Regions from separate parts of the Ferrovibrio sp. GW821-FHT12B10 genome, predicted to be linked through region 2. Evidence: predicted binding sites of a transcription regulator. Region 2 holds the regulator's gene; the other holds the start of a gene.
The links. The regulator LexA, encoded in region 2, represses DNA repair genes until DNA is damaged. The targets are predictions, from matches to a motif close to ATGTTCTANTTTGGTTC.

Region 1 (4,421 bases), 510 kb from region 2:
CACTGTCGATGGCAATCTTCACCACCGCGGCATTGGCATAACTCACCATGCCGACGACATCGCTGCGGTTGGCCGGGTTGCGCACCGGGTGCGCGGTTCCCTCCACCGCGCCGGCGGCCAGCATCGGGCCGGCGCGATAGACCATGTCATTGCCGGCGAGCAAGGCCGCCGACAATGAAGCCAGACGCTGCTCGTTCGACAGGTCTATGCCGGCCGAGTTCTGACGTGCACCCAGTATATCGCGCGGCAGCGCGATCTTTGGATGCGGCGAACCCGGCGGCTCGATGGCCTTCGCCATATCGACCGGATCGGCGATCAGGTCATCGATGGCAATCTCGGCATTGGCGATCTGGTTGACAAAGGAGGTGTTCGCGCCGTTCTCCAGCAGGCGCCGCACCAGATAGGCCAACAGCGTCTCATGCGTGCCAACCGGAGCATAGATGCGGCAGGGCCGGTTCAGCTTTTCGCGACCGACCACCTCCTCATACAGCGGCTCACCCATGCCATGCAGGCACTGAAACTCGTACTGGCCGGCATAGTAGTTCGCACCGGCCATCGCATGAATGGTGGCCAGCGTCTGGGCGTTATGGGTGGCGAACTGCGGATAGATCGCGTCCGGCACCGCCAGAAGCTTGCGCGCGCAGGCCAGATACGACACATCCGTATGCACCTTGCGCGTATAGACAGGGAAGCCTTCCAAGCCATCGACCTGCGCACGTTTGATCTCGCTGTCCCAGTAGGCGCCCTTCACCAGACGCACCATCAGGCGATGGCCACTGCGCCGGCCCAGATCGATCAGCCAGTCGATCACGAAGGGTGCGCGTTTCTGGTAGGCCTGCACCACAAAGCCGATGCCGTTCCAGCCGGCAAGATCAGCGGCGAAGCAGAGCGCCTCCAGCAGATCGAGCGATATTTCCAGACGGTCGGCCTCTTCGGCGTCGATATTGAGACCGATGTCGTAATGCCGTGCCAGTAGGGTCAGCGCCTTCAGGCGCGGCAGCAGTTCGGCTTTCACGCGCTCAAGGTTGGCGCGGTTATAGCGTGGATGCAGCGCCGACAGCTTCACCGAGATACCCGGCCCTTCATAGATGCCGCGGCGCGCCGCGGCCCGGCCGATGGCATGGATGGCCTGTTCGTATTCGGCGTAATACCGTTGCGCATCGGCCGCCGTGGCCGCCGCTTCACCCAGCATGTCGTAGGAATAGCGGAAACCCTGCGCCTCGAATTTTCGGCTGTTGGCCAGCGCCTCGGCAATCGTCTGACCGGTGACGAACTGCTCCCCCATCATGCGCATGGCGATATCGACACCTTTGCGGATCAGCGGCTCGCCGCCTTTGGCGATCAGCTTGGTCAGTGCCGTCGACAGGCCTTTGCCGCTGCTGGTTGCCGCCAGCCGTCCGGTCACCAGGAGCCCCCATGTGGCGGCGTTCACGAACAGCGACGGGCTGTGGCCCAGATGCGCTTCCCAGTCACCGACGCCGATCTTGTCGCGGATCAGCGCATCGCGGGTGGCGCGGTCAGGGATGCGCAGCAGTGCTTCCGCCAGACACATCAGCGCCACGCCTTCCTGGCTGGACAGCGAATACTCATGAATCAGTGCTTCGACGCCGCCGCCCTCACTCTTGCCGCGCAGGGTTTCCACCAGTCGACGTGCCAGCTGCTGCGCTGAAGCGAGCATCGGCTTGGGCAGCGTGGCTTCGGCGAGCAGCAGCGGCAGGCATTCCGGCTCGGGCCGGCGATAGGCGGCCGTGATCTTGGCACGCAGCACGCTCTGCGGCTGAACCGTCTGGGCGAATTCAAGAAACGGCGGGGCCGCGGCATCGGCCGGCACGTCCAGCAGATCGATAGTGGATTTGCCGCCGCCCAGCAGGTCGTCCAGTGCATCGCCGCGCTCGACCCGATCCAGGATGGAGAAAATGCCCTGCTTGATCAGCCAGTGCGGCGAGCGCCCGATACCATCGGCCGCGCGCTTCAACCGCATCCGCAGGTCTTCGTCGATCTTCACGCCAATGGTCGTCACGGGCACGGCCGTTCTCCCTGAATACATACGTTTCCACGCTGCCCGCCAGGCGCAACCAAGTCAATCATTCAGGCGCAACCCAATTGGTCGCCTTAACGAAAAACTGGGTTTTCCAGCTTTTTCTTATAAAATGTTCTCGTTTTTTGTACTGAATTTCAGAAAATTCGCGAATTTAAAAAGAACATATTGCGCTCAAACTGGATCAAGATTAGAACATGAGAACATTCTGATCCGGAGGCCCGACATGACCCGCCTTGCCACCATTGAACGTCTGCGTGACCGCCTGTCCCATCTGGCCTTCGAGAACGCCTTCCTGAATCCGGGCGGCAACATGCGGTTCGGCGTGACGCAGATCGATCGCATCCTGCCGGGTCACGGCCTCGCCTGCGGCGGCCTGCATGAACTGACTGGCGACTACAGCGCCATCACGGTTTTCCTGGCGGCGCTCACCAGCCGCAATCCGCGCCAGCAGCCGGTGCTGTGGATCACGCCCGACCAGCAGCTGAAGGCGCCGGCGCTGGCGCGTCAGGGCCTGGATCACCGCCGCCTCACCATCGCCTGGACGCATCGTCCGGCCGACCGCCTCTGGGCCATGGACCAAAGCCTGCGCGAACTGGGCTACGGCGCCGTGATCGGCGAGTTCGACAGTCTGGATGAAGCCGACATGCAGCGCCTGCAGCAGGCTGCCGCCCGCAGCAACAGCGTCGGCATCGTGGTGCGGCGTGATCGCCAGCCCTCGGCAACGGCCGTCACCCGCTGGCGCGTTGATGCGGCGCGCAGCGACGGCAAGCTCACCTGGCTACAGGTCACACTGGAGCGCAGCGGCAATAGCCGCAGCGGTTCGTGGCTGCTGGAATGGAATCCGGAAACCCACAGCTTCCGTATGCTGGCCGACATGGCACAGCAGGACTTCGCCGCGGCGGCGGAATAACCCAATCAGTGACCGATGCCGCGCCGGATCTGTATCCGGCGCTCCAGCACGGACTTGACCACCAGCGCGATCAGGGCGATCAGCGTCAGCGTACTGGCGGCAGCAAATGCGCCGGCCGCGTTGTAGTCGTGATACAGCAGCTCGACCTGCAGCGGCAGCGTATTGGTCTCGCCGCGCACGTTGCCCGACACCACTGAAACCGCACCGAACTCGCCGATGGCGCGCGCCGCGCACAGCACAGTGCCGTAAAGCAGCGCCCAGCGGATATTGGGCAGGGTCACGCGCCAGAAGGTCTGCCAGCCGCTGGCGCCCAGCGTCACGGCCGCCTCTTCCTGCTCGGTGCCCTGCGCCTGCATCAGCGGGATCAGTTCGCGCGCCACGAAAGGGCTGGTGACAAACAGCGTGACCAGAAAAATCGCGGGCAACGCGAACATGATACGCAGGTCCAGGGTCTCCAGCAGCGGGCCGAGCAGACCCTGTCCGCCATAGAGCAGAATGTAGATCACGCCGGCCACGATCGGCGAGATCGAGAAGGGAATCTCGATCACCGTCAGCAGCAGCTTCTTGCCACGGAACTCGAACTTGGTGATCGCCCAGGCGGCAGCGACGCCGAACAGGATATTCACCGGCACGACAGCCACCGTGACGATCACGGTCAGCAGCACCGCCTGCAAGGTTTCACGGTGCAGGATATTGGCGATATAGGTATCCAGCCCCTTGGAGAAGGCCTGGGTGAAGATCACGACCACCGGCACCAGGATGAACAGCAGGGTCAGCAGCATGCCGGCGCCGATCAGCAGACGCGGTAGCCAGCGTCCGTTCTGGGTCGGCTGATAGGCTGAGACGACCATGTCAGACCACCTTCCGGCGGTAGCGCGTCTGCCAGGTCTGGATGACATTAGTCAGCAGCAGAATGGCGAAGGCCGCAACCAGCAGCACCACGGCAATGGCGGCGGCGGCCGGATAATCGAACTCTTCGAGCCGGATGAAGATCAGCAGCGCGGCGATCTCGGTCTTCAGCGGCAGGTTTCCGGCGATGAAGATCACGGCGCCGAACTCGCCCAAGCACCGTGCAAAGGCCAGCGAGCAACCGGTGAGATAGGCCGGGAAGATCGCCGGAAAAATCACCTTGCGGAAAATCGTGCCGCGATAGGCACCCAGCGTGGAGGCAGCCTCTTCCACATCGGGCTGGATATCCTCCAGCACCGGCTGCAGCGTGCGCACCACGAAGGGCGCGCTGGTGAAGGCCATGGCGATGGCGACACCAGTGATGGTGTAGACGACCTGAATGCCGGCGCCATCCAGCACTTGGCCATACCAGCCGTTTTTGGAATACAACGCCGTCAGCGCAATGCCGGCCACGGCAGTAGGCAGCGCGAACGGCAGGTCCATCAGCGCGTCGATGAAGCGTTTGCCGGGAAAATCATAACGCACCAGAATCCAGGCCATCAACAGGCCGTAGAAAGCATT
Region 2 (4,421 bases):
CATGTATTTCCTGCTGCCGGTCGAACCGTCGTTGCTGCCGTTGCGCCTCGGTGTGGCGGCGCTGGCTTTGGCGCTGCTGCTGTTCGCCCGCCATGCGCTCTGGCGGTTGCCGTTGATTGTGATGCTGGCGGTCGTCGCCGGCCTGTGGTTGGCCGCCGAGCGCAGCGCTTCGGTGGCAGCACCGGTGCTGCAGCGGATGAGCGGCGCCATCTGGCTGGAGGGCCGCATCCTGGAGGTTGAGCCGCGCGATGCCGGCCATCGCCTGCTGCTGGATCATCTGGCCTTCGGCGGCTTGAGTGAGCCGGAAACGCCGCAGCGCGTGCGCATCACGCTCAACCGCGATGGCGGCGTGCTGTGGCCGGGCGACCGCATCCGCCTGCGCGTCATGCTGCTGCCGCCGCCCGAACCCGCCATGCCCGGTGCCTTTGACTTCGCGCGTTATGCCTGGTTCCGCCAGATCGGCGCGGTCGGCTATGCGATCAGCACGCCGGAAGCCCTGCCGGCGACCGAGCCCGATGGCTGGCGCGATGCGGCGTTGCTGTCGCTGAGTGCGCTACGCCAGGACTGGACACGGCGGATCGCAGCGCAGACCGAAGGGGCGGGCGGCGCAATTGCCGCGGCGCTGATGACCGGCGTGCGCGGCCCGATCCCAGACGATGTCGATGCGGCGTTCCGCGATTCCGGCCTTGCGCATATCCTCTCGATCTCGGGCTTGCATCTAACACTTGTCGCCGGCCTGCTGTTCTTCCTGCTGCGTGCCATACTGGCGCTCAGTCCGCGGCTGGCGTTGCAGTATCAGATCAAGAAATGGGCGGCTGTGGCGGCGTTGCTGGGTGCGGCCGCCTATACCCTGCTATCGGGCGCGGCATTGCCCACGTTACGCGCGCTGGTGATGATCGCGCTGGCATTAATCGCCGTCATGCTGGACCGCCGCGCCATCACACTGCGTGCTGTTGCCTGGGCAGCACTGCTGCTGCTGATGCTCTGGCCGGACAGCCTGCTTGACCCAGGGTTCCAGATGTCATTCGCAGCGGTGACAGCACTGGTGGCTGCCTTCGAATTCCTGTCGCCGAAGCTGACGCGCTGGCGACAGAATGCCGGTCCGGTGCAGATCGCGCTGCTCTGGCTGCTCGGCACCATGGCGGCGAGTTTTGTCGCCGGTCTGGGCTCGTCCTTCTTTGCCGCCTATCATTTCAACCGCGTGGCTGATTACGCGCTGATCGCTAATCTGCTGTCGGCGCCGCTGGTCGACTTCCTGATCATGCCGCTGATCGTGCTGGCCTTCCTGTTGATGCCGTTCGGACTCGAGGCCTTGGCGCTGACGCCGATGGTCTGGTGCATCGATCTGCTGATCCTGCTGGCGCGCTGGGTCGCCGGATGGCCCGATGCAGTTGGTGTCGTGCCGGCGATGCCGCTCTGGGGGCTGGCCGCGATCGCCTGCGGCGGGTTGTGGCTCTGCCTGTGGCAGCAGCGCTGGCGCTGGTTCGGCATTCTCGGGCTGATGATAGGCACGCTGTCGCCCTGGGCCACCACGCCGCCCGACATGCTGGTCAGCGGTGACGGCCGGTTGATCGCGGCCCGCGCCGCAGACAGCCGCTATTACCTCACATCAACGCCGCCGCGCGGCTTTGCTGCCGAAACCTGGTGGGAACGGCTGGGGGCACCGCCGCTCTATCCCTGGCCAACATTGCGGCGCAATGACACCGAGGGCCGATCCGGTGCGGATGGGGCTTTGCGTTGCGATCCCGAGGGCTGCTCCTGGCGCCATGCCGGTTTTCTGGTCGCTCTGCCGCGTCAGCCCAAGGCGATCACGGAAGACTGCCGCCATGCCGATGTGGTGATCGCGACCCAGATGCCGATCCGCTACCGCTGCCCGGCCGCGAAAGTCGTGATCGACCGCAACGACCTGTGGCGCGGCGGCACCCATGCCCTGTTCCTGGATGAAGAAAGCCGGGTCATCCGCGCTGAGACGGTGGCTCAGATACGCGGCCGCCGGCCCTGGGTGGTGCCCAAGGGCCATGCGCCGGAGCGGGGTGAGTGAAAGGGTGTCGTCATGACGACGCTCTTGCGATCCGTCGTCTGCGGCTTCGCCAATAAAAACGGGGCGCCTGAAGCGCCCCGTTTTGCATTTGAAGAGCTGAACCTCAGTAGCGGCGCAGCAGGCCGACCAGGCGGCCCTGCACCTTGACCCGATCGGGGCCGAAGATGCGGGTCTCGTAGGCCGGGTTGGCGGCTTCCAGCGCGACCGAGTTGCCCTTGCGGCGCAGGCGCTTCAGCGTCACTTCCTGATCGTCGACCAGTGCGACGACCACGGTGCCGTTTTCGGCATTGTCGCTGCGCTGGATGATGACGGTGTCGCCATCCATGATGCCGGCATCGACCATCGAGTCACCGGCGACTTCCAGCGCGTAATGCTCGCCATTGCCCAGCAGGCCGATCGGCACATCGATCTGCGTGCTGAGATCGCGCAGCGCCTCGATCGGCGTACCGGCAGCGATCCGGCCATAGAGCGGCAGGGTGACGATGTCGCGGGCGTTGTAGGGATTGACGTTGACCGGCGTGCCCGGCATCGGGCCGTTGCCGGCGCCGCCTTCGATGGCGCGCGGCATCAGGCGGTTGCGCGGGGCGGCGCTGCGGGCCGACGCGGTGGCGCCGACGCCGCCGCCGCGGACCGGCACGGCCGAGTCGGGCAGGCGCAGCACTTCCAAGGCGCGGGCGCGGTGGGCCAGGCGACGGATGAAGCCGCGTTCCTCCAGGCCGGTCACCAGACGGTGGATGCCGGACTTGGACTTCAGCTTCATGGCCTCCTTCATTTCCTCGAAGGACGGGGATACGCCGGAATTTTCCAGCTTGTCGTGAATAAAGAGCAGCAGGTCGTGCTGTTTCCGGGTCAGCATGGTTAGCCTCCTCGATTAAGGTCCCGGGCAACCAGCCGGATCAGTGGGGACAGCCGGCGGCAGACCAGAACGAACATGAAACCCACGAAATGTTCTAATGAGGTTCTGTATTCGGGTCAAGTATTTTTCCACAGGCTGTCTCCTACATCTAGGGGTGGGAACGAATAAGGCCTCCCACAGGTTGAGTGATCCGTAGGCAGTGCACCCGCTCTTTCTCACCCTTTACGGCGATGGTCCCAACGGGAAATATGGTCTGTAACTAGAAGGCCGAAGACGGCCGCAAAGTCAGGCACCAGAACGGGGTCTGCGGGGGAGGGGTTATGGGTATCCGTCAGAAGTTGAATCTCGCCATCGGCGTACTTGCCATGTTGACCTTGCTGTCGAACGCGATCGGCGGCCTGTTCTTCAATCGCGTCGAAAGCAGTTACGCGGGCATCACCAGCACCAACCTGCCCGCCGTGATCACTGCGCTGGAGTTGTCGGGCACCAGCGCCGACCTGGCCGCCGGCGCGCCGGTGCTGGCCAATGCGAATACTGATGCCGAGCGGGAGAGTGCATTGGCTTCGCTGAGGGCCAAGCAGGAAAAGCTGAAGCAGGCGGTGGAGACGGTGAAGGCGGCCGCGCCGGAAGACCAGTCGGAGCGGATTACCGAGATCGGCCGCTCGGTCGACGTCCTCAACACCATGGTGGCGCAGATCAACCGTTCGGTGAATGCGCGTCTGGGCTACATCAAGCAGCGCGAAGACGTGCAATCCAGGATGAGTGCGGACAACATCACCTTCCAGGCGCTGATGCAGCCGGCGCTGGACCGCGCGATCTATGAACTGCGCCAGCCGAATGCGAAGTCGGAAGCCGCCGATGCTGCCAATGCGCTGATCGCCGCCGGTAACGCGGTGAACCAGCTGGTCGCCGTGATGGCGGTGGCCGCGCAGGCCCCGAATAATGCCGAGCTCGACAAGCTGTTTGCCGAATTCGTCAAGCTGAACAGCCGTGCGCTCGAAGAACTCGACTGGGCCAGCAAGCGCTTCGATGTGATCGAACTCCAGAACACCACGACCAAGCTGCTGGGCTATGGCCAGGGTTCGGAAAGCATCTTCCAGATCCGGCGCGGCGAAATCCGCACCGTGAATACGGCGGGCCTGGCGCTGACTCAGTCGCGCGACGCCGCGACGCAGCTGAGCGCCAAGGTGCAGGAACTGGTGGCGGCCGCCACGGCGGCGGCCGATGCCGCCTCGGCCACGGCCGAGGGCCAAGCGACGACGGCGCAGGTCGTGCTGGTGGTGATCACCGCCATCGGCCTGGGCTGCGCGTTGCTGATTGGCCTGCTGTTCACCGGGCCGCAGATCGCGGCGCCGATCGTGCGCATGACCGAAGTGACGCGCCGGTTGGCTGAGCGCGACTGGTCGGTCGAGCTGAAGGAAACAGGGCGGTCGGACGAGATTGGCGAGATGGCGCGCGCCGTCGAGGTGCTGAAGACCAACGGCCAGGAAAACGAGCGGCTGCAACGCGAGGTCGAGACCGGCC

Region 1: AC1RRT_RS14380 (ImuA family protein) is a predicted target of LexA. The motif match lies at 2,221-2,237, and genes of this name have one in related genera.

The regions. Positions count from the first base shown of each region.
Region 1 covers NZ_JBXAQT010000001.1:2,849,017-2,853,437, reverse strand. The annotation lists gene putA (trifunctional transcriptional regulator/proline dehydrogenase/L-glutamate gamma-semialdehyde dehydrogenase) at 1-2,026, opposite strand, end outside; gene AC1RRT_RS14380 (ImuA family protein) at 2,265-2,951, shown strand; gene cysW (sulfate ABC transporter permease subunit CysW) at 2,957-3,802, opposite strand; gene cysT (sulfate ABC transporter permease subunit CysT) at 3,804-4,421, opposite strand, start outside.
Region 2 covers NZ_JBXAQT010000001.1:3,355,091-3,359,511, forward strand. The annotation lists gene AC1RRT_RS16745 (ComEC/Rec2 family competence protein) at 1-2,041, shown strand, start outside; gene lexA (transcriptional repressor LexA) at 2,145-2,897, opposite strand; gene AC1RRT_RS16755 (methyl-accepting chemotaxis protein) at 3,218-4,421, shown strand, end outside.